Alloalcanivorax dieselolei B5: one gene and its partner. The protein of the gene in region 1 interacts with the protein of each later gene in a pairwise test. Links are inferred from orthologs where the notes say so. Each region holds a gene or a part of one and is shown on either strand. Other genes may lie near its edges. The genes, in order: gyrB and gyrA.

Evidence for each region.
Region 2: the proteins of gyrB (region 1) and gyrA interact in binary tests that used the Escherichia coli proteins (3 or more experiments, as listed by UniProt). The link is inferred for Alloalcanivorax dieselolei B5 from one-to-one orthologs.

What each region holds. Positions count from the first base shown.
Region 1 is NC_018691.1:3,434-14,285, forward strand. The notes cover bases 1-3,080. They hold gyrB (DNA topoisomerase (ATP-hydrolyzing) subunit B), read left to right. Parts: upstream 1-373; coding sequence 374-2,788; downstream 2,789-3,080. Other genes in these bases: recF (DNA replication/repair protein RecF), read left to right, coding at 1-364; B5T_RS00025 (H-NS histone family protein), read right to left, coding at 2,888-3,080. Outside these bases: more of B5T_RS00025, read right to left, coding at 3,081-3,274; B5T_RS00030 (lysophospholipid acyltransferase family protein), read right to left, coding at 3,318-4,079; gmhB (D-glycero-beta-D-manno-heptose 1,7-bisphosphate 7-phosphatase), read right to left, coding at 4,076-4,627; B5T_RS00040 (GntR family transcriptional regulator), read right to left, coding at 4,698-5,465; B5T_RS00045 (polysaccharide deacetylase family protein), read right to left, coding at 5,462-6,385; B5T_RS00050 (nuclear transport factor 2-like protein), read right to left, coding at 6,400-6,843; B5T_RS00055 (ABC transporter substrate-binding protein), read left to right, coding at 7,102-8,271; B5T_RS00060 (branched-chain amino acid ABC transporter permease), read left to right, coding at 8,285-9,169; B5T_RS23870 (branched-chain amino acid ABC transporter ATP-binding protein/permease), read left to right, coding at 9,166-10,852. UniProt on the Escherichia coli protein: DNA gyrase negatively supercoils closed circular double-stranded DNA in an ATP-dependent manner to maintain chromosomes in an underwound state.
Region 2 is NC_018691.1:3,296,175-3,307,199, forward strand. The notes cover bases 6,868-10,120. They hold gyrA (DNA gyrase subunit A), read right to left. Parts: upstream 9,768-10,120; coding sequence 7,068-9,767; downstream 6,868-7,067. Other genes in these bases: serC (3-phosphoserine/phosphohydroxythreonine transaminase), read right to left, coding at 6,868-6,991; B5T_RS14725 (TRZ/ATZ family hydrolase), read left to right, coding at 10,003-10,120. Also shown: rpsA (30S ribosomal protein S1), read right to left, coding at 1-376; cmk ((d)CMP kinase), read right to left, coding at 575-1,246; B5T_RS14700 (bifunctional prephenate dehydrogenase/3-phosphoshikimate 1-carboxyvinyltransferase), read right to left, coding at 1,243-3,486; hisC (histidinol-phosphate transaminase), read right to left, coding at 3,486-4,598; pheA (prephenate dehydratase), read right to left, coding at 4,638-5,720; more of serC, read right to left, coding at 5,912-6,867; more of B5T_RS14725, read left to right, coding at 10,121-11,025. UniProt on the Escherichia coli protein: A type II topoisomerase that negatively supercoils closed circular double-stranded (ds) DNA in an ATP-dependent manner to maintain chromosomes in an underwound state.

The DNA of each region.
Region 1 (10,852 bases):
TTTCACACACGCGGGCTTCCATCGGGCGGATGTCAGAATCACGAAAGATGGTGTGGTGGCCCGGGATCGTGTCTCCCGTGGGCAAGCAAAGATTTTGTCTTATGCCCTGGTGCTCTCTCAGCTCCCCATGATCTCGGAAGCAAACAAGGTCTGTACTCTCCTTGTGGATGATCTGGGCTCTGAGCTGGATCAGACTCATCGGGATACCCTGTTGCGCTTTCTGACCATGGGGAACCATCAGACATTGATCACGGCGGTGGACGCGGACCATTTGGGACGTGCCACCGTTGAAAACAGCGGTGCTGCCGCCCGAATGTTCCACGTGGAACATGGACGGATTCAGCGGATATCGAACGACTCGTAAGGGAAGAAAATGGCGGAAAACAGCTACGATTCATCCAGCATCAAGGTTCTCAAGGGCCTGGATGCCGTTCGCAAGCGGCCCGGCATGTATATTGGCGATACGGATGACGGCACCGGCTTGCATCATATGGTCTTCGAGGTCGTGGATAATTCCATCGATGAGGCCCTGGCCGGCTACTGTAGCGAGATCAAAGTCATCATTCATCCTGATGAATCCGTTTCAGTCACGGATAATGGGCGCGGTATTCCTGTTGATGTCCATTCGGAGGAAGGTATTAGTGCGGCCGAAGTAATTATGACGGTGCTGCACGCCGGTGGAAAATTTGATGACAACTCCTACAAGGTGTCCGGTGGACTTCACGGAGTAGGGGTTTCCGTAGTGAATGCCCTGTCCGAAACCCTGAAACTGACTATTCGTCGTCATGGCAAGGTGCATGAGCAGGTATACCACGATGGGGTTCCGGAAAAGCCACTGGACGTAGTGGGGACAACGGAAAGCAGCGGTACGACCATCCGGTTCCGGCCTTCTCCCGCCACCTTCAATAATATTCAGTTTCACTACGATATCCTGGCTAAACGCCTGCGAGAACTGAGTTTCCTTAATTCCGGTGTTCGTATCCATCTGCTGGATGAACGTAGCGGTGATGAGGATGTGTTCGAGTATGAAGGCGGTCTCAGTGCCTTCGTTACTTATCTGAACCAGAACAAGAGCTCGCTGAATCAGGTGTTTCACTTCCAGGTGGATCGTGAAGATGGCATCGGCGTGGAAGTGGCGATGCAGTGGAACGATTCCTATCAGGAAAACATCTACTGCTACACCAATAATATTCCGCAGCGGGACGGCGGCACCCATCTGGCCGGATTTCGGGCGGCTCTGACCCGAACCCTGAATACCTATATGGAGAAAGAAGGCTTCCTGAAGCGGGAGAAAGCCAATCCTTCCGGTGATGATGCCCGGGAAGGGCTGACCGCGGTTATTTCGGTGAAGGTGCCTGATCCCAAGTTCTCCAGCCAGACCAAGGATAAACTGGTGTCCTCGGAGGTGAAAAGCGCCGTCGAACAGACCATGACGGAGCGTTTCCAGGACTTTCTCCTGGAACACCCGGTCGAATCCAAGAATATTGTTCAGAAGATTATCGATGCAGCCCGGGCCCGGGATGCCGCACGTAAGGCCAGGGAAATGACCCGCCGTAAAGGGGCTCTGGATATCGCCGGGCTACCCGGGAAGCTGGCGGACTGCCAGGAGAAAGACCCCGCTCTATCCGAGCTGTATATTGTGGAGGGCGATTCCGCGGGCGGTTCCGCCAAACAGGGCCGTGACCGTAAGTACCAGGCCATCCTGCCATTGAAGGGTAAGATCCTGAATGTGGAGAAAGCCCGCTTTGACAAGATGCTCTCTTCCCAGGAGGTGGCGACGCTGATCACGGCGTTGGGCTGTGGTATCGGCCGGGATGAGTATGATGCGGATAAGCTTCGCTATCATCGCATTATCATCATGACGGATGCGGACGTGGACGGTTCTCACATCCGTACCCTGCTTTTGACGTTCTTCTTCCGGCAGATGCCGGAACTGATTGTCCGGGGCCACATTTATATTGCCCAGCCTCCTCTCTATAAGGTGAAAAAGGGTAAGCAGGAAACCTATATCAAAGATGACCCTGCCCTGGATGAGTATCTCACTACTCTGGCTCTGGATAAGGCCGCGCTCTACCCCGGCAACGAGGCGCCGCCGATTAGTGGCGAGCCTCTGTCCAACCTGATTGGCGAATACCGGAAGGTCATGAAGCTGGTGGAACGCCAATCACGGGTATTCCCGGCCCAGGTGCTGGAAGAGATGATTTATCTGCCCAGCATCGATGAGAGCAAGCTGGAAGATGAGGCTTTCATGGTGGACTGGTGCGCTAAATTGCAAGCGCGCCTGGCCAATCTTGGGAATAACATCCAGAAGTTCATCATTAGCGCCGAGAAAGATATGGAGCGGGGCTTGTTCTTGCCAGGTGTGCGAGTGCTCGCTCACGGCATAGTCCGCGAATATCAAGTCACTCTGGATTTTCTGGAGTCGCCGGACTATCAAAGCATCGCGAGGCTGGGGGAAACGCTGGAAGGCCTGCTGGCCGATGACGCCAAGGTGGTGAGGGGCGAGGCAAGCCGTCCGATTCGGGATTTCGCCGAGGCGATGCTATGGCTGATGCAACAGGCCCGTCGTGGTATTAACGTACAGCGCTATAAAGGCCTGGGCGAAATGAACGCTGATCAATTGTGGGAAACCACCATGGATCCGGAGTCCCGTCGTATGTTGCAGGTAACAGTGGAAGACGCCATCGCGGCGGATCAGATCTTCACTACTCTGATGGGCGATGATGTGGACCCCCGGCGTCAATTCATCGAGTCCAACGCCTTGTACGTATCCAACCTGGATATTTGACCGGCCGGCGGGGCGTACTGCCCTGCTTCCGCGGGTACCAACGAAAAGGGCTCCCAATGGGAGCCCTTGCCGTATCAGAAGGTGCCTGCTGGTGAAAAATCAGACCTCGTAGTCTTCCAGCTTGCCGCCTTTTTCCAACGCCTCTCGCAGCCATACAGGGCGCTTACCGCGGCCGGTCCAGGTCTGAGAACTGTCCGCCGGATTACGGTATTTGATCTTGGCCGGCTTACGGACGGCCGCCTTGGTTTTCTTGCGAGTGGCTTTGCGAGCAACCTTCTTACGACCGGTGGTTTTCTCGTCAAGAAGATCTTCAACGGAAACGCCCAAATCCTTGGCGATCTTCTCGATTTCCGCCTGAGCGTTTTTCACCGCTTCCCGGCGTTTCTTTTCCAGTTTTCTTTCCGCCTGCTTGATCAGCTTTTCCAATTCAGCGACGGAAAGGTCGTCAATATTAATAGTCATTCTTGGCATTCCTTCTTGGTTCAATCAGCTCAGCCAGGACTTTAAATACTCTACAATTGAAACGCAATTAATCGTTATCCATTTTGTCCAATTCCCCGGGGTAATTCGTCACAATCCAGTGTTTTACCTCCCGGGTAACGGTTTTAGCGTCTTTATTGCGGGTATCCATCGGCGGACTCACCCGCAGGGTAATAGTACCGGGTAATCGCAGCCAGGAGCGGGCTGGCCAGCAGTCGCCGCTATTATGGCTGATCGCGATCACCGGAAAACCGGAGCGGCTGGCCAGCAGCGCACCGCCACTGTTGAAGTGTCCAATACTTCCCGGCGGCTGCCGTGACCCCTCGGGATAAATAACCACCGGTATATTGGAGCGTAGACGGTCCTCTCCTTGTTGCACGACTGCTTTCAGAGCCGCCCTGCCCTTTCCTCGATCTATTTTGATGGGTTTTAGCAATGCCAGAGCCCAACCAAAAAAGGGAAGCCACAACAGTTCTCTTTTCAGTACCGTGGCCTGGGGTCCGACCAATAGTTGCAGATAAAACGTTTCCCAGCTGCTCTGGTGGTTGCTGATAATCACCGCGGCCTGGCCTTGCAGGTGTTCCCGTCCCTCTACCTTGAAGCGTACGCCATTGAGCCGCTGCAGTAGCCACATGGCGAATCGGGTCCAGAGGTTAACCAGGAGATGTCTTTTCTTGAACGACAGAAATGGGCCGATCAATACACAGATAACGCTGTGAATAATACCGGCGAGGTTATAGAGCAGGAAAAACAACAAGCTGCGTACCCGGATATTCCAGGTCACCCGGGCGTCACGCGGAAATCCGCTCATTCGTGGTCCTTGAGAAAATGGTCGACGAAGCGGGCCAGGGAGTCGTACACCTCCACCGTGCCCAGTTCGGGGGGCAGGCCTGTTGCCTGAGTGCTCCGACCCTTTCCGGTGAGCACCAGGACTGGCCGGCAGCCACGGGTCACTCCGGCCTGCAGGTCCCTAAGGCTATCACCGACCAGGGGCACTGAGGTGACATCGCCATAATCGGCAACAATTTGATCGATCAGCCCGGGGAGCGGCTTACGGCAATCGCAACCGTCGTCGGGACCATGGGGACAAAAGTAGATGCCATTCAAATGGGCGCCGAGACCGGCCAGATGGGCGGCCATGCGTTGGTGGATGGCCTCCAGAGTGGCCAAATCGTAATAGCCTCGCGCTACGCCGGATTGGTTGGTGGCGACCACCACCCGATAGCCGGCGCGATTCAGACGAGCAATGGCCTCGGCGCTGCCGGCGATCGGAATCCATTCCCCAGGAGTCTTGATGTAGGCGTCGGAATCTTCATTGATAACGCCATCCCGGTCGAGAATGATCAGCTTGTTGGTCATTGGGACCTACCCGTAAAAGGGCCCCAGTGTAGAAAGCTCCCGGCGCAGCGACAAGGCATATGGGGGAGGATTACTCCGCGGCCAGGCCCAGCATGTCCGCCAGGCTCTGGTCGGTGCTTTCTTCAACCAGATGAATATGGTGTTCCAGGTCGATGAGGTGCCGCTTCATTTCCTTTTGTGCGGCGCGGACATTGCCCTGTTCCAGGTAATCCACCACCCGGACATGTTCCTCATGTTCGCAGGTGGCGTTGCCTGGCGGCTGAAATAACGCCACCACCAATGAACAACGGGAAATGATTTCCGACAGATAGCGATAGAGGATCGGATTGCCGGACAGTTCTCCCAGGCGCAGATGGAAGGCGCTGGCAAGACCTGCCCATTGCGTCTGGGCATAACGGTGCATGGCCTTGTGCTCTTCACGCAGCTGTCGCCGCAGAGAGGCGTAGTTGGCACGGGTTGCGCGCTCGGCCACCAACGGCAGTATCGAGGCTTCCAGGGCACGGCGGGCCTCGAACAGCTGGCCCACTTCCTCCGGTGACGGCATGGCGACAATAGCGCCACGATTGGGGCGAAGCTGTACCACGTGGTCGTGGGCCAGTCTTTGCAGCACCTTCTGCACCAGTGATCGGCCGACACCGAATAATTCGCACAAGGCCAGTTCCGGCAACTTGGTGCCGGGTTTCAATCTCTGCCCCATGACACTGGCGACGATGGCGTCATAGATGTCCTGTTCCCTTTCCGCGGCGGAGGCCCGAGCCGATGGCTTGCGGTCACCGAGTATCGAGGGCCGTACCTTGGGACGCCCGCGGCCGTCCGATTTGGTGGCGGTTGAACTCATTCCCTTTCCTGATCCCTTTCTTGGTCCGGGGGCATGATCGTGTCCATATGATCGCAGATTCGTCCCGGCGTGGTCATCCAGATCGCCTCCCGATGACGCTGTATATGTTCCAGAGCCCGGCGTAGATGGCGCAGGCGATAGGGCTGTCCGACCAAATAAGGGTGCAGCGCGATGCCCATTACCAGTGGTTGCTGATCGGACTGCTGAAGCATTTCGTCGAACTGGTCGATGATCATTTGAGCGAACGCGCTGCCGTCCAGTTTGCGGGCGATGATCATCGGGATGTCATTAACCTCCTGCGGATACGGCACCGCCCAAAGATGCCCGCCGTTACGGGTACGCATCGGCACGGGCTGATCATCGTGGCTCCAGTTCAAGGTGTAGCGGTAGCCGGTTTCCTTCAACAGATCCGGCGTCAGATGCGACTCTCCGATCCAGGGCGACAGCCAGCCCTTGGGGACCTGACCGGATTCTTTCTCGATGCGCTCCCGACAATGCAACAACAGTGCCGTTTCCTGCTCTTCACTCAAGGTGCCTTGGTGATAGGCGTTACTGTGGCCGTGGGCGATGACCTCATCGCCTCGATGCTGGAAGGCCTGCAACAGATCGGGGCAATGATCGTACAGGGTAGTGTTGGTGATCAGACCGGTGGGCATCTCGAGCTGATCGAACAGTTCCAGGCAGCGCCACGCACCCACCCGGTTTCCGTACTCACGCCAGGAGTAGTTGAGCACGTCCGGTTCGTTGAAAACCGCCCCGAGCTTGGCACCGAGCCCTTCCCCGAAAGCAAAATGCTCAACATTGAAACCGATGTACACCGCCAGCCGTTTGCCTTCAGGCCAGTGGAAATCACGGCGTTGGGTGATGGCCGAATAAGGAAAGCGCCCATGGTGGGACAGCGGAGCGAAAGCAGAATCCATGGTGGTGTCCCGTTTCAAAGTTCCGCCAGTCCAGCACGTACCAGCAGCCATTCGGCGCTGTCGTTCCAGACATCCATCTCGGTAATCAGTCCATCGCGAATCACATACCGGTCCACGTAGCGATTGTTTTCGAACGGAGTGCCATCCGGCCATTCCCCATAAAGCGTGCCCCGGTTGTAAACCACGGCGTACTGTAACGTTCCGCCGCTCACCACCTCGGTGGCTTCAAAGCGTTTCTTTACCCAGACATAACGCCCTTTATTGAAGGCGGTGGTGTCCATCGGATCCGTCATCGGGCGGTTGCCGGTGAAGCGAATGCTCAGTTCCGGGGAAACGAAGCGGCGGGCGCTGTCCGGATCCGGTTTCATCAGGATAATCAGGTAGGCGTCCACGAGCCCGGCGGGATCGGAAAGATCAAGATGCTGAATCTCTTTGTCCCAGTTTGGTGCGTCGGTCATGTTTTCTCCCTCTTTTTGCGCAGGCATGGCCTGGGTCCAGCGGTGATTCGGTGGCTTGAATGACACGATGTCGGCCATTTCAGGCTTCATGGATCGTCGCCATTCTTCCTTATTTTTTGTCGTCAATTAACGACTTAGATGACGACAAAAAATAAAGCAATATGCATGCCCAACCTGAGCGTCGAACAAAATGGCATGCCCTTTGCGTTGTTATCGGTGTCGGGCGGAACCGCCCAAACTCAGCAAAAGGGGGAAGCCATGCTTCGTGCAGTAAAGAAATGGGCCGTATTGGTACTGTGCCTGATGGCCGGTGGTACTTTGGCGAACGAGCCAGTGAAGATCGGATTGATCACCGCTTTGTCCGGACAGTCCGCCCAGGCCGGAGAGTCGATCACCCGTGGTCTGCAGGTGGCGATTGATGAGATCAATGCTTCCGGTGGCGTACTCGATGGCCGGCCGCTGGTGTTGGTGCGCCGGGATGATGAGGCCAATCCCGCCAAAGGTGTGGTGGCGGCGCGCGAACTGATCCATAAGGAGAAGGTGGCGGTCTTGTTCGGTGGCCTGGACACCCCGGTATCCATGGCCATCGTGCCTTTGGTCAACCAGGCGAAGATGCCCTTCGTGGGACCCTGGGCCGCGGGCACGCCGATCACCAAAAACGGCGCGGATCCCAACTTCGTGTTCCGGGTTTCAGCAATGGATGAGATCGTTGATATCGCCATGGTGGAGTACGCACAGAAAAATTTCGATGCGCGGAAGTTCGGCCTGATGATGGTGAACAACCCCTGGGGAGAATCCAACCAAAAAGGGCTGGTGGCCGCGCTCAAGGATAAAGGTCTGGAACCTGCGGCCAGCGAGAAATTCGACGGCGATCAGGTGGATCTGGTGCCACAACTGACGCGTCTGCGCGACGCTGGTGTCGATACCATTTGCCTGGTCGGCAACGTCGGGCCTTCCGCTCAGGTGGTGAAATCCCTGCGTCGCATGGGCTGGGATGTGCCGGTGGTGTCTCACTGGGGCCCCGCCGGCGGCCGGTTCACCGAACTGGCCGGACCGGGCTCTGAAAAAGTGCATTTCATCCAGACCTACAGTTTCTTCGGCGACCAATCTCCAGCGGGAGAAAAAGTCATCGCCGCACTGAAAGCGAAGTACAAGGACATCACTGGCCCGGAAGACATTACTCCGGCAGTGGGGGTGGCCAATGCCTACGACGCCCTGCATCTGGCCGCTCTGGCCATCAACGAGGCCGGCTCCACCGAGGGTGAAGCGATCCGGGAAGGTTTCTTCAAGATCAAGCAATACCAAGGTCTGATCAAGACCTACCAGCAACCCTTCTCCCCCGAAGTTCATGATGCCTTGAGCGCCGACGACTACGTCTGGGCCCGGTTCATCGACAACCGGATCGTTCCGGTGGCGTTGTCGCAGTAAGCAAGGGATAAACATGGATATTCAGCTGGTATCGGCGCTGATCAGCGGCCTTGGCATGGGCAGCATGTATGGCCTGATGGCGTTGGGTTTTTACATCACCTACGCGGTATCGGGGACGGTCAACTTCGCTCAGGGCAGCTCGATGATGCTCGGCGCGGTGTTGTGCTTCACCTTTTCCCAGACCCTGCAATGGCCGCTGGTGCCGTCGGTGGCGATGGCGCTGCTGTGCTGCGCGCTCTACGGTTTGGTGGTGGAGTTTCTCGCGGTACGGCCGTTTACCCGGCGCGGCTCCGATGCCTGGCTGATGTCCACCGTGGCGTTGGGCATCGTGCTGGATAACCTGGTCATGCACACCTTCGGCCGTGAGCCGCGCAGCCTGCCCTCCTCGCTGGCGATTACGCCGGTGGAGGTGGCGGGGGTAAACCTAGCGGTGTATCCGTTGCAGTTGATCATACCACTGGTGGGACTGTCGCTGGCGCTGGTGCTGCACTGGGTGGCGCGCCATACCCGTTGGGGAACGGCGTTGCTGGCCACCGAACAGAACAAGGATGCGGCGCGCTTGATGGGGATTCCCATCGGACGGGCCATCGCCGGGGCCTTTGCCTTGTCCACTTTGCTGGCCGGAGTGGCGGGCATGATGATCGCGCCGCTGTCCAATGTGAATTCCGACATGGGGACGTTGTTCGGTCTCAAGGCATTCTCCGTGGCTATTCTCGGTGGTATCGGCAGTCCCTGGGGGGTCATGATCGCCGGTCTGCTGTTCGGTGTGGCGGAGAGCCTGATCACGGTGACGCTGGGCTCCGGCTACACCCACATCATTACCTTTGCTTTGGTGATCGTGGCGCTGGCGCTGCGGCCCAACGGTTTGTTCGGGCGTGCCGGGGTGAAGAAAGTATGAAGTACCCGCATTTGATGATGCTGGCTGCGCTGGTGGCGGTGGCCTTGGTTTGCACTTTCTCCTTGAACAGCTATTACGTGTTCGTGCTGGCCAATGTGGCGCTGATCACCATTGTCGGCGTCGGTCTGAACATTCTGTTGGGTTTGAGTGGACAGATTTCCTTCGGCCATGTGGGGTTTTACGCCATTGGCGCCTACACCGTGGCGGTGCTCACCACACAAGCGGGCTGGTCGTTCTGGCCGGCCTGGTTGGCGGGGGCGCTGTTTTCCGGCGTCGCCGGGGCTCTGGTGGCGTTGCCGGCCTTACGGGCCAAGGGGCCTTATCTGGCGATGATCACCATCGCCTTCAGCTTTATCGTTCAGCACGCCGTGATTGAAATGGAAGGGGTCACAGGTGGTCAGAACGGCATCATGGGGGTGATGGCGCCCTCGCTTCATGAGTCCTGGAGCCCCGAGCAGAACATCGCGGTGCTGGCCGTGCTGACGGCAGCGGCGATGTTGCTGGTTTATGTTTTGATTTCCCGCGGCACCTGGGGCGCGGCCATGCGGGCGGTCAAGGACAGCGAAGTGGCGGCGGAATCCGTCGGCATCAATCCACTGGCGGCAAAAACCATGGCGTTCGCGCTGTCGGCGCTGATGGCCGGGTTGGCCGGAGGCCTGTTCGCGCCTCTGTCCGGCTTCGTAACACCGGATACTTTCAGTTTCATGCAGTCCATTCTGTTCGTGCTGGTGGTGATTATTGGCGGTGCGGGATTCATTGCCGGGCCGGTGATTGGCGCCATTATTCTCGGTGTGTTGCCGGAACTGCTGGCGTCCCTGGAGTCCCATCGCTTGCTGTTCTTTGGTGGTCTGTTGCTGGTGGTTTTGTTGGTGGCGCCCAATGGTTTGATGGGCTGGCTGACGGCCTGGAAGGGCCGCCGGAGCGGGGATGGCGACACCGACCCGCTCCCCGCCAGTGATGTCGAACCCGTGCTGGATACGCGCCTCCGTCATGGTTTGGAGGTGCGGGGACTGAGCATGACCTTCGGCGGTGTCAAAGCGGTCAGCGGCTTGAATCTGGATGTGCCGGCGGCGGCGGTGAGCAGTCTGATTGGCCCCAATGGCGCCGGCAAAACCACGGTGTTGAATATGCTCAGCGGGTTTTACCGGCCCACGGACGGTGGTTTTTCATTGACGGATATCGCTCTGCAAACCGAAGGGGCGTGGCGCATCGCCCGCCGTGGGGTGGCGAGAACCTACCAAACGTCGCAGCTGTTCGATTCGCTTTCCGTGGAGGAGAACGTGGCTCTGGCCGCCTGCCGGGGTCATTTGGGAACCGTGCTGAGGGGCGGACCTTTCCGTTCCCGGGCGGTACGCCAGCGGGCACGCGCCCTGCTGTCGTTCTGTGGCTATCACGGCGATCCGGCCCTGCCCGCCTCGCAATTGCCGCATGTGGACCGGCGCCTGGTGGAAATCGCCCGGGCATTGGCGTTGGATCCGGAAGTGCTGTTGCTGGATGAGCCGGCCGCCGGCTTGTCGCGGGAAGATACCGACCGGTTGGGCGATCTGCTCACAGCGGTCGCGGCCGCCGGTATCGCGGTCCTGGTGGTGGAGCACGATATGGAGCTGGTGATGTCGGTATCCGACCAGGTCATTGTTCTGGATACCGGTACCCTGCTGGCCGCGGGCAACGCCGCTGAGGTAC
Region 2 (11,025 bases), 3.3 Mb from region 1 along the record:
GACCGATATCCACGGTGAAGCCACCTTTGACCTTGCCGGAGATATGACCTTTGACGATCTCGTCTTTGTCGAAAGCCACTTCCAGTTCGCCCCAGACTTCGGCGCGCTTGGCTTTCTCACGGGACAGGCGGGTGAAGCCCATGCCATCGTCGATGGCGTCAACGGCAACTTCCACCTCATCGCCTTCGGCGATTTCCAGTTCACCGCTCTCGCTGATGAACTCGTCGCGGGAGATGATGCCTTCGGATTTCAGGCCGGCGTTGACCACCACCCAGTCGCTGTCGATGGCGACCACGGTGCCGCGGATGATGGAACCACGGGCAACGTCCAGGTCCTTGAGGCTTTCTTCAAAAAGTTCGGCAAAAGATTCAGTCATGAAAAAACGTCTCACGATACACGCGCCAGCCAGCAGACGCGGGTTATTGATAAAGCGACCACCACCCCAAGCTGGTTTACTGTAAGAGGCTGGCGTTCGTTATGCAGCAACGGCTCCAGCCGCACCGCTACGATCAGGGCGCGTCCGAAGCCGTTTCAAGAGCCGGTTCGGGCTCTGAAAACCAATTGTGCCTGATCGTCAGATCAGTGAGCGGGCCGCCGCCTCATCGAGGATACGCGCGACCACCTGATCCACAGTCAGGTCCGTGGAGTCCAGTTCCAGGGCATCCTCCGCCGGTTTCAGCGGTGCCACGGAACGCTTCATATCCCGCTCATCACGAGTACGAATATCCTCCACAAGGGCCGAGAGGGTAGCATCAAACCCCTTTTCTTTCAACTGATTATAGCGCCGCCGGGCACGTTCCTCGGCACTGGCGGTCAAATAGATCTTCAGCGGGGCATCACGAAACACCACCGTGCCCATGTCACGGCCGTCCGCCACCAAACCCGGCGCCTGGGCGAACGCCCGCTGACGCGCGAACAAGGCATCGCGAACCGGCTGCAATACCGCCACCTGGCTGGCCAGTTCACCCACGCTTTCCTGGCGGATCTCCTCGCTGACGTCGGTTTCCTCGAGCACCACGCGGGTGTCCCCGCCCCGCTCCACGAACCGTACCGGCAGGCTCTCCGCCAGGTCCACCAGCTCGAGTTTGTTATCCAGGGCCACCCCCTGGTGTTGCGCATGCAGCCCCAGCACCCGGTACAGGGCGCCGGAATCAAGCAGATGCCAGCCGAGCGCGGACGCCACCCGCCGCGCCACGGTGCCCTTGCCGGAGGAAACCGGTCCGTCAATGGCGATAATCGGAATCATCGAACCTCCAGGCCCAGCCCCAGCGACCGCATCAGGTCGGCGAACCCGGGGAAGCTGGTGGCCACAGTGGCGCAATGGCGAATGGTAATCGGTGCCGTGGCGCGCAACCCGGCAATGGCGAAGCTCATGGCGATCCGGTGGTCATCGTGGGATTCCACCTCGGCGCCGCCCAGGGCGCCGCCGGTGATGCGGATGCCATCCTCGAACACCTCCAGATCCACGCCCAGGGCGCTCAGGCCGTCGGCCATCACCTGGATGCGGTCGGACTCCTTCACCCGCAGTTCCTCGGCGCCGTGCAGCACGGTATCCCCTTCGGCACAGGCGGCGGCGACGAAGATCGCCGGAAATTCATCGATGGCCAGCGGCACCAGTTCGGCGGGAATCTCGATGCCCTTGAGCGGCGCGCTTCTGACCCGCAGATCCGCCACCGGCTCGCCGCCGCTGTCACGCTGATTCTCCAGGGTGATATCGGCGCCCATCAAACGCAGAATATCGATCACGCCGGTACGGGTCGGGTTGATGCCGACATGGGGCAGCAGCACGTCACTGTCCGCCGCAATGGAAGCGCCCACCAGCAGGAAAGCGGCGGAAGAAATGTCCGCTGGGACCTCCAGATGACAGGCGCGCAGAGCGCCACCACCGGTCACCGCGCGTAACGGCCCTTCACTGCGCACCGGATAACCGAAACCCGTGAGCATGCGCTCGGTGTGATCGCGGGTCGGCGCCGGTTCCGTCACCGAAGTCTCGCCCTGGGCGTAAAGCCCCGCCAGCAACAGCGCGGACTTGACCTGAGCGGACGCCATCGGCAAATCGTAGTGGAAGCCCTTGAGCGTCTGCCCGCCACGGATCCGCACCGGCGGACGGCCGCCGTCACCGGTCTGAATGCTGGCGCCCATTTCCCGCAGCGGCTTGGCCACCCGTTCCATCGGCCGCTTGGACAGCGAAGCGTCACCGGTGAGGGTCACATCAAACGCCTGGCCCGCCAGCAGCCCGGTGAGCAGGCGCATGGAGGTGCCGGAGTTGCCCATGTAGAGCGGCTTGCCCGGTTCCTTCAGGCCGTCCAAGCCGACCCCATGCACGGTGACCTTGCCGTTATGAGGGCCTTCGATCACCACGCCCATGTCACGGAACGCCTGCAAAGTGGCCAGCGCGTCCTCCCCTTCAAGAAAGCCCTCCACTTCCGTGACCCCGTCGGCCAGAGCGCCGAGCATGATGGACCGGTGGGAAATGGATTTGTCGCCGGGCACCCGGGCGCGGCCCCGCAGGCTGCCACCGGGCTGAACCACGAAGGTGGGATCGTGCTGATCGCTCATGCTGCTCTCGTTATCCGAATGGCGCGCCCGCGTATAGGAGGTCCTCGCATTGAGCGCCAGAAAATGGGCCCGTGCCGTGTTGGCGCGGGTCATGATACCCATCAGGGCGTCGGAGTCACCGGCTTCGATGGCGTCGCGGAAACCGTCGATGCCATCCCGGAACAGGGCCAGGGCATCCAGCACCGCCTGCCGGTTCTCCTGAAAGATATCGTGCCACATCACCGGGTCGGAACTGGCGATGCGGGTGAAATCGCGGAATCCCCCGGCGGCGTAGCGGAAGATCTCCGTGGAGTCGCCCTGGCGTGCCAGGGTATCGACCAGGGAAAACGCCAGAAGATGGGGCAAGTGGCTGGTTTCCGCCAGCACCCGGTCATGATGTTCCGGCGTCATCTCCAGCACTTCGCTGCCCAGCGCGGTCCACAGTTCGCGCACCGCGCGGGTGGCCGCCGGATCGGTCTGCGCCAGTGGCGTGAGAATCACCCGGTGATCCTGATAGAGGCCGGCGTCGGCGGCGGCCACGCCACTGGTTTCCTTGCCGGCGATGGGATGTCCGGGCACGAAGCGGGGGAAATGATCCCCCAGCGTCCGGCGAGCAGCGGCAATAACACTACCCTTGACGCTGCCGCCATCGGTGACGATGGCGCGCTCCGAAAGCCCCGGCGCCAGCGCCGCCAGAGAGCGCTCCATCGCCGACACCGGCGTCGACAGCAATACCAGATCGGCGCCACGTACCGCCAACGCCAGGTCCTGGCTGCCTTCATCGATCAGCCCCATGGCCAGACCCTGTTCCAGGGTCCGGGCGGAACGGCTGCCGGCCACCAGCGTGCCCGCCAGGCCCCGCTCCCGTAAAGCGGCGGCGAAAGAGCCGCCGATCAGGCCCAGCCCGATGATCGCCACCCGTCGAAACAGCGGGGCGCCACGGCTCATCAGCGCGCCCCCGCTTTCATGACCTTGGCCAGGGCGTTCAGAAAACGTTCGTTTTCCCGTGCCGTGCCCACCGTGACGCGCAGGTGGTTGGGCAGGCCATAGCCGCCCAGCGGGCGTACGATGACACCTTCACGCAGCAGCGCCTCGTACACCGGCAAAGCCTCACCGGCGCAATCCACGGTGATGAAGTTGGCCACCGAGGGAATATGCTCCAGCCCGAGCTGGTTCAGCCCTTCCACCAACTGGCCAAGACCAGCGGTGTTCTCGCAACGGGAGTTCTCCAGGTGGTCGACATCGTCCAGCGCCGCCTCGGCGGCGGCCAGGGCGGGAATATTGACGTTGAACGGCTGGCGCACCCGGTTGAGGATGTCGGCCACGTCCGGATGCGACACCGCATACCCCACCCGCAGCCCGGCGAGCCCGTGAATCTTGGAAAAGGTGCGGGTAACGATCAGGTTCGGATAGCGCGCCAGCCGGCGCAGGCCATCCGGGTAATGAGACTCTTCGACATACTCGAAATAAGCCTCGTCCAGTACCACCAATACATCTTCCGGCACCCGCTCGAGGAAACGGTCCAGCGCCACATCATTGAACCAGGTGCCGGTGGGATTATTCGGGTTGGCCAGGAACACGATGCGGGTGTTCTGGTTGATGGCGTCCGCCATGGCGGCCAGATCGTGGCCGTAGAGATGCGCCGGCACCATCACCGGTTTGGCCGAACAGGCCACCGTCACCAGCGGATAGATGGCGAACGCGTATTCGGCGTAAACGGTCTCTTCACCGGGCTGCAGATAAGCCCGCGCCACCAGTTCGAGAATATCGTTGGAGCCGTTACCCAGAGTAACCTGGTTACTGTTGACGCCGAGCTTTTCCGCCAGCGCCGCCTTCAGGCTGAAGCCGGCGCCGTCGGGATAGAGGTGCACCTGCTCCAGCGCCCGCTTCGCCGCTTCCAACGCTTTATGGCTGGGCCCCAGAGGATTCTCGTTACTGGCCAGTTTGATGATGTCGCGAATACCCAGTTCCCGCTCCAGCTCCTCGATCGGTTTACCGGGGGAATAGGGTTGCAGCCGCTGCACGCCGCCGTTGGCCAGTTTGATGTAATCGCAGGTCATGATGTTTCCTGTTTGTTCAGGCCGGACGTCCGACCTTTTCTACAATACCGCTTTGGGATAGGAGCCCAGAATACGGATGGTGTTGCCATCCCCTTCCAGCCTTTCCAGTACGTTCTTCAACAATGGATCTTCCTTGTGCCCTTCGCAGTCGATGAAGAACACATAACTCCAGTTGGCGGTACGTGACGGGCGGCTTTCCAGGCGGGTCAGGTTGATACCCTGTTCGCGGAACGGCAGCAGCATGTCGGAAAGCAACCCCGGACGGTTCTTGCCGGTGACCAGCATGCTGGTTTTGTCGCGGCCGGACGGCGGCGTGTCCTGGCGTCCGATCACCAGGAAGCGGGTGGTGTTATCCGGGCGGTCCTCGATATTGCTTTGCACCCGCTCCAGACCATAAAGCTCGGCCGCCATATCACCGGCGATGGCCAGGGCGTTCCACTCGTCGCGCAACCGCCGCGCGGCCTCGGCGTTGGAGCTCACCGGAATACGCTCCACCGTGGGCAGATGCGCGTCCAGCCACTGGCGGCACTGGGCCAGGGTCTGCTGGTGGGAATAGACGCGGGTGACCTTGTCACGGCGGGTATGAGGTCCGGCCAGCAAATGGTGGTGGATGCGCAGCTCCACCTCACCGCAGATTTTCAGGCTGGAGGACATGAAGGTGTCCAGGGTATGGCTGACCATGCCCTCGGTGGAGTTTTCCACCGGCACCACGCCGTAATGGGCGGCCCCGGCTTCCACTTCCCGGAACACTTCGTCGATGGCGCCGAGCGGCACGCTTTCCACCGCGTGGCCAAAGTGCTTGAGCGCCGCCTGCTGGGTGAAGGTGCCCTCCGGCCCCAGGAACGCCACCCGCATGGGTTGTTCCAGCGCCAGGCAAATACTCATCACCTCGCGGAACAGCCGGGCCATCGCCTCACCGTCGATGGGGCCCTGGTTGCGCTCCTTGATACGCTGCAGCACCTGGGCCTCGCGTTCGGGACGATAGAACACCGGGTTGCTGTCCTCGCGGCGCTTCACATCCGCCACCGCGTGGGCCAGTTCGGCCCGACGATTGAGCAACGTCTGGAGTTGCTGATCCAGAGCGTCGATTTGATCCCTCAGGCTGTCCAACGAATCGGTCATTGTCTGTCTCGCTTACACGCTGGCACGCATCACGCTGGCACGCTGCATGTGAGCGTACGGCTGGGACTGTGCCACTATTGTTTCCTATCGTCTCGCCGGGCACCACCGCGCTCACCGCTTTTGCCAATGCCATCAAACATGGCGTGCAAGCGTGTTGCGTGCAAGCGTGTCAGCGTTTCGCGCACCGGCGCTTATCCGTGTCGCTTCTCGAAATCCGCCATGAACGCCACCAGGGCCTCCACCGCGGCCTCCGGCACCGCGTTATAGATGCTCGCACGCATGCCGCCCACGCTGCGGTGGCCTTTCAGATTATGCAGACCGGCGGCGCCCGCCTCGTCCAGGAAGTCCTTGTCCAGATCACTGTTGGCCAACACGAACGGCACGTTCATCCGGCTGCGATCGGCCTTCTCCACCGGGTTGCTGTAGAAACCGCTGGCATCGATGAAGTCGTACAGGCGCTTCGCCTTGCGCTCATTGATCGCGGCCATGGCGGTCAGACCGCCCTGGTCCTTGAGCCACTGGAACACCAGACCAGCCAGATACCAGGCAAAGGTCGGCGGCGTGTTGTACATGGAGTCGTTGTCGGCGTGGATCTGATAGTTCAGCATCGCCGGCACACTGGCGCCCGCGCGTCCCAGCAAATCGCGGCGCACGATCACCAGAGTGATACCGGCCGGGCCGATATTCTTTTGCGCGCCGGCATAGATCAGGCCGAACCGGTTCACGTCCAGGGGCCGGGACAGGATGGTGGAACTCATGTCCGCCACCAGCGGCTTGTCCACCTCGGGAATGAAGTCAAACTCCAGGCCGCCAATGGTTTCGTTCGGACAGTAATGCACGTAATCGGCATCGGCGGACAGCGTCCAGTCCGCTTGCGGCGGCACGTAGCTGAAGTTGCGATCCTCGCTGCTGGCCGCCACGTTGATGTCACCGTAACGGCGCGCTTCCTTGATCGCTTTGCTCGACCACTGACCGGTGTTGATGTAGTCCGCCTTGCCGTTGTCCCCCATCAGGTTCAGCGGCACCATGGCGAACTGGGTGCTGGCGCCACCGTGCAGGAACAACACGGCGTAGTCGTCGGAGATACCCAGCAAATCCCGCAGATCCTGTTCCGCACGCCGGGCCAGCTCCACCACCACCTGATCACGGTGGCTCATTTCCATCACCGACATGCCGGTGCCGCGAAAATCCAGCAACTCTTCCTGGGCTTGACGCAACACCGCTTCCGGCAACGCCGCCGGACCAGCGCAAAAGTTGAAAGCGCGGGACATTCAGTTTCTCCGTATCGATAAAACGGCCCGGTCGAACCGGGCCGGAATGGTCATGCCGGGAGCAGGTAACGGAACCTCAGTCTTCTCCGTTTCCGTCTTCTTCCGGGTTCTCTTCCAGGTCGTCGACGACCGCCTCCGCGCCTTCCAGCTCGGGGATGGTGGCCAGACCGGACAGCGCCTCACCGTCACCAAGACGGATCAGGCGCACGCCCTGGGTGTTACGGCTCAGATGGCTGACCTCATCGACCCGGGTACGCACCAGTGTGCCCTGGTTGGAGATCAGCATGATGTCCTCTTCGCCGAACACCTGGGCGGCGCCGACCAGAGAGCCGTTACGCTCATTGACCACCATGCCGATCACGCCCTGGGTGCCGCGCCCCTTGGTCGGGAACTCGCTCATATCGGTACGCTTGCCGTAGCCGTGCTCGGACGCGGTCAGCAGTTGGCCACCTTCCTGCGGCACGATCAGCGCGATCACTTCCTCGCCATCGGCGACTTTCATGCCGCGCACACCCCGAGCGGTGCGGCCCATGACACGGACCTTGGATTCCTGGAAGCGCACCACTTTGCCGTTGCCGGCCACCAGCACCACATCCTCGGCGCCCTGGGTAATGGCCACATTCACCAGGTGCTCGCCTTCCTGCAGTTTGACCGCGATCAGACCATTGCTGCGCGGCCGGGCGAATTTGGCCAGTTCGGTCCGTTTGACCACGCCATTGGAAATGGCCATGAAGATGAACGGACCGGGAGTGCTATCCTCTACTTCCACACCCTCGGCGTCTTCGATGACATCAGCGCCGTCCGTCTCGGCCTCGTCTTCGTCCTCGGTATTACCCTGCTGCCGCACCATTTCCGCGTCCAGGCGCAGGATGGCGGTGATTCGCTCTTCCTTCTGCAGTGCCGGGATCAAATTGATGATCGGCTTACCACGGGAGTTACGCCCGCCCTGCGGCAATTCGAACACCCGCAGCCAGTACACCTTGCCGATGCTGGTGAAACACAGCAGCGTATCGTGGGTGCCGGCCACCAGCAGTTGCTCGACGTAGTCCTCATCCTTCACCGTGGTCGCCGCCTTGCCGCGGCCGCCGCGACGCTGCGCGGCATAGGTGTCGATGGGCTGGACCTTGGCGTAACCGCCGTGGCTGAGTGTGACCACCACGGTTTCCTCGGCGATCAGATCTTCCATGCTCAGGTCGGAGCGGGAAGTCTGAATCTCGGAACGGCGCTCGTCGGCGTACTCGTCACGTATCGCTTGCAGCTCCTCGCGAATCACCTCGAGCAGGCGCTCCGGGTCGGCCAGAATCAGGCTCAACTCGCGGATCTGCTCCAGTAGCTCCTGGTAGTCGGTGACCAGCTTTTCCCGTTCCAGGCCGGTCAGTTTCTGCAGGCGCAGATCGAGGATCGCCTGGGCCTGTTCCGGAGACAGGTAGTAAAGCCCGTCACGCAGACCGAACTGCTCGTCCAGATTGTCCGGGCGGGCGATGTCCTCGCCGCCAGCGCGTTCCAGCATGGTCAGCACATCGCCGGGCGCCCAGCCCTTGGCCAGCAGCTTTTCCCTGGCCTCGGCGCCGCTCGGCGACGCCTTGATCAGTTCGATCACCGGATCGATATTGGCCAGAGCCACCGCCAGGCCTTCCAGCAAATGCGCCTTTTCCCGTGCTTTGCGCAATTCATAGACGGTGCGGCGGGTGACCACTTCACGGCGATGCCGCAGGAAAGCGTCCAGCAGCTGGCGCAGATTGAGCGTCTTCGGCTGGCCGTCTTCCAACGCCACTATGTTGATGCCGAACACCGACTCCATCTGCGTCTGCTGATAGAGATTGTTGAGCACCACGTCACCGTTCTCGCCACGACGCAGCTCAATGTAGATGCGCATGCCCTCTTTGTCGGACTCGTCGCGCAGCTCGGTGATGCCTTCGATTTTTTTGTCTTTGACCAGCTCGGCGATCTTCTCGATCAGCCGCGCCTTGTTCACCTGGTACGGCAGCTCGGTGACGATGATCGCTTCCTTGCCGCTCTTGTCCGCCTCTTCCACGGTGGCGCGGGCGCGCACGTAGATACGGCCCCGGCCGGTACGGTACGCCTGCACGATGCCGGCGCGGCCATTGATGATACCCGCGGTGGGGAAGTCCGGGCCCTGGATGTATCGCATCAGGTCGTCCGGGGTCAGGCTGTCATCGTCGATCAGTGCCAGACAGCCGTCGATCACCTCGCCCAGATTATGTGGCGGAATGTTGGTGGCCATGCCCACGGCGATACCGGAAGAGCCGTTGACCAGCAGGTTCGGCACCCGCGTGGGCATCACTTCCGGGATCCGCTCGGTGCCGTCGTAGTTGTCGACGAAATCCACCGTTTCCTTGTCCAGATCGGCCTGCAGCTCGTGGGCGATCTTGGCCATGCGCACCTCGGTGTAACGCATGGCCGCGGCGGAGTCGCCGTCGATGGAACCGAAGTTGCCCTGCCCGTCCACCAACATGTAGCGCAGCGAGAACGGCTGGGCCATACGCACGATGGTGTCGTATACGGCGGAGTCACCATGGGGGTGATACTTACCGATGACGTCGCCCACCACCCGGGCGGACTTCAGGTACGGCCGGTTCCAATGGTTGTTGAGCTCGTGCATGGCGAACAGTACACGCCGGTGCACCGGTTTCAGGCCGTCGCGCACGTCGGGCAAAGCGCGCCCGACGATCACGCTCATGGCGTAATCCAGGTACGACTGTCTCAGTTCGTCCTCGATATTGACGGGTGTAACTTCTTTTGCGAGGTCCGTCATGGCGTTCCTTTTGTATCCTTGGTGGCGTGGGTGACGCTCCCGGAAAAGTCAACGATGATAGCACAGCTTGAGAAGCTCTGAATAAGTATTCCGGCTGGTCCCAGGAGCCTGCTTGAGTGGGATCACACACCCGGGACAGGCTATACTCGCCGCCACAATACTGGCCACCACACAATAGCCACCACCATGGCCACCGCCGTCCGGCGGCGGCCCCGGCTGAAGCAAGGAGCCTTGAATGAGCGACAATCAGGCCGACCTGATCCTGCACGCCCGCTGGGTGGCGCCGGTGGCGCCGGACACCACGGTACTGGAACAGCACGCCGTGGTGGTGCGCGGCGATACCATCGTCGACCTGCTGCCCAGCGCGCTGGCGGACCAACAATGGCAGGCCACGGAGGTCCGCCGGCTGGATCGGCACCTGCTGATCCCGGGTCTGGTCAACGCCCACACCCACGCCGCCATGAACCTGTTTCGCGGCCTCGCCGACGATCTGCCGCTGATGACCTGGCTGGAAAAACACATCTGGCCGGCCGAAGGGCGCTGGGTCAGTGACCCGTTTGTTTACGAGGGCACCCGGCTGGCGGCGGCGGAGATGATCCGCGCCGGCACCACCTGCTTTGCCGACATGTATTTCTTTCCCGACGCGGTGGCCCGGGCCACCCTGGAAAGCGGTCTGCGGGCGGCTATTTTCTGTCCGCTAATGGACTTCCCCACGCCGATGGGATCCGGGCCGGAGGACTATTTACGGCTGGCCACCGACGCTGTCGATCAGTGGCGCCATGAGCCGCGGCTGTCCCTGGGGTTCGGCCCACACGCCCCCTACACGGTATCCGACGGCCCGCTGGAACAGGCTCTGACCCTGGCCGAGGAACTGGACCTGCAAATCATGATGCACGTGCACGAAACCGCCGGCGAAATCCAGCAGGCGGTGGAGCACAACGGTGACCGGCCGCTGGCGCGGCTGCGCCGGCTGGGCTTGCTGACACCGCGCCTGATGGCCGTGCATATGACCCAATTGCTGGACGAGGAAATCCAGTGGCTGGCCGAAACCGGCACCCATGTGGTGCATTGCCCGGAGTCCAACCTGAAACTGGCCAGCGGCTTCTCGCCGCTGTACAAACTGCGCCAGGCCGGCGTCAATGTCGCCCTCGGCACCGATGGCGCCGCCAGCAACAACGACCTGGACATGATCGGTGAGATGCGCAGCGCCGCCCTCCTGGCCAAGGGCGTCAGCCTGCGCGCGGACGCCCTGCCCGCC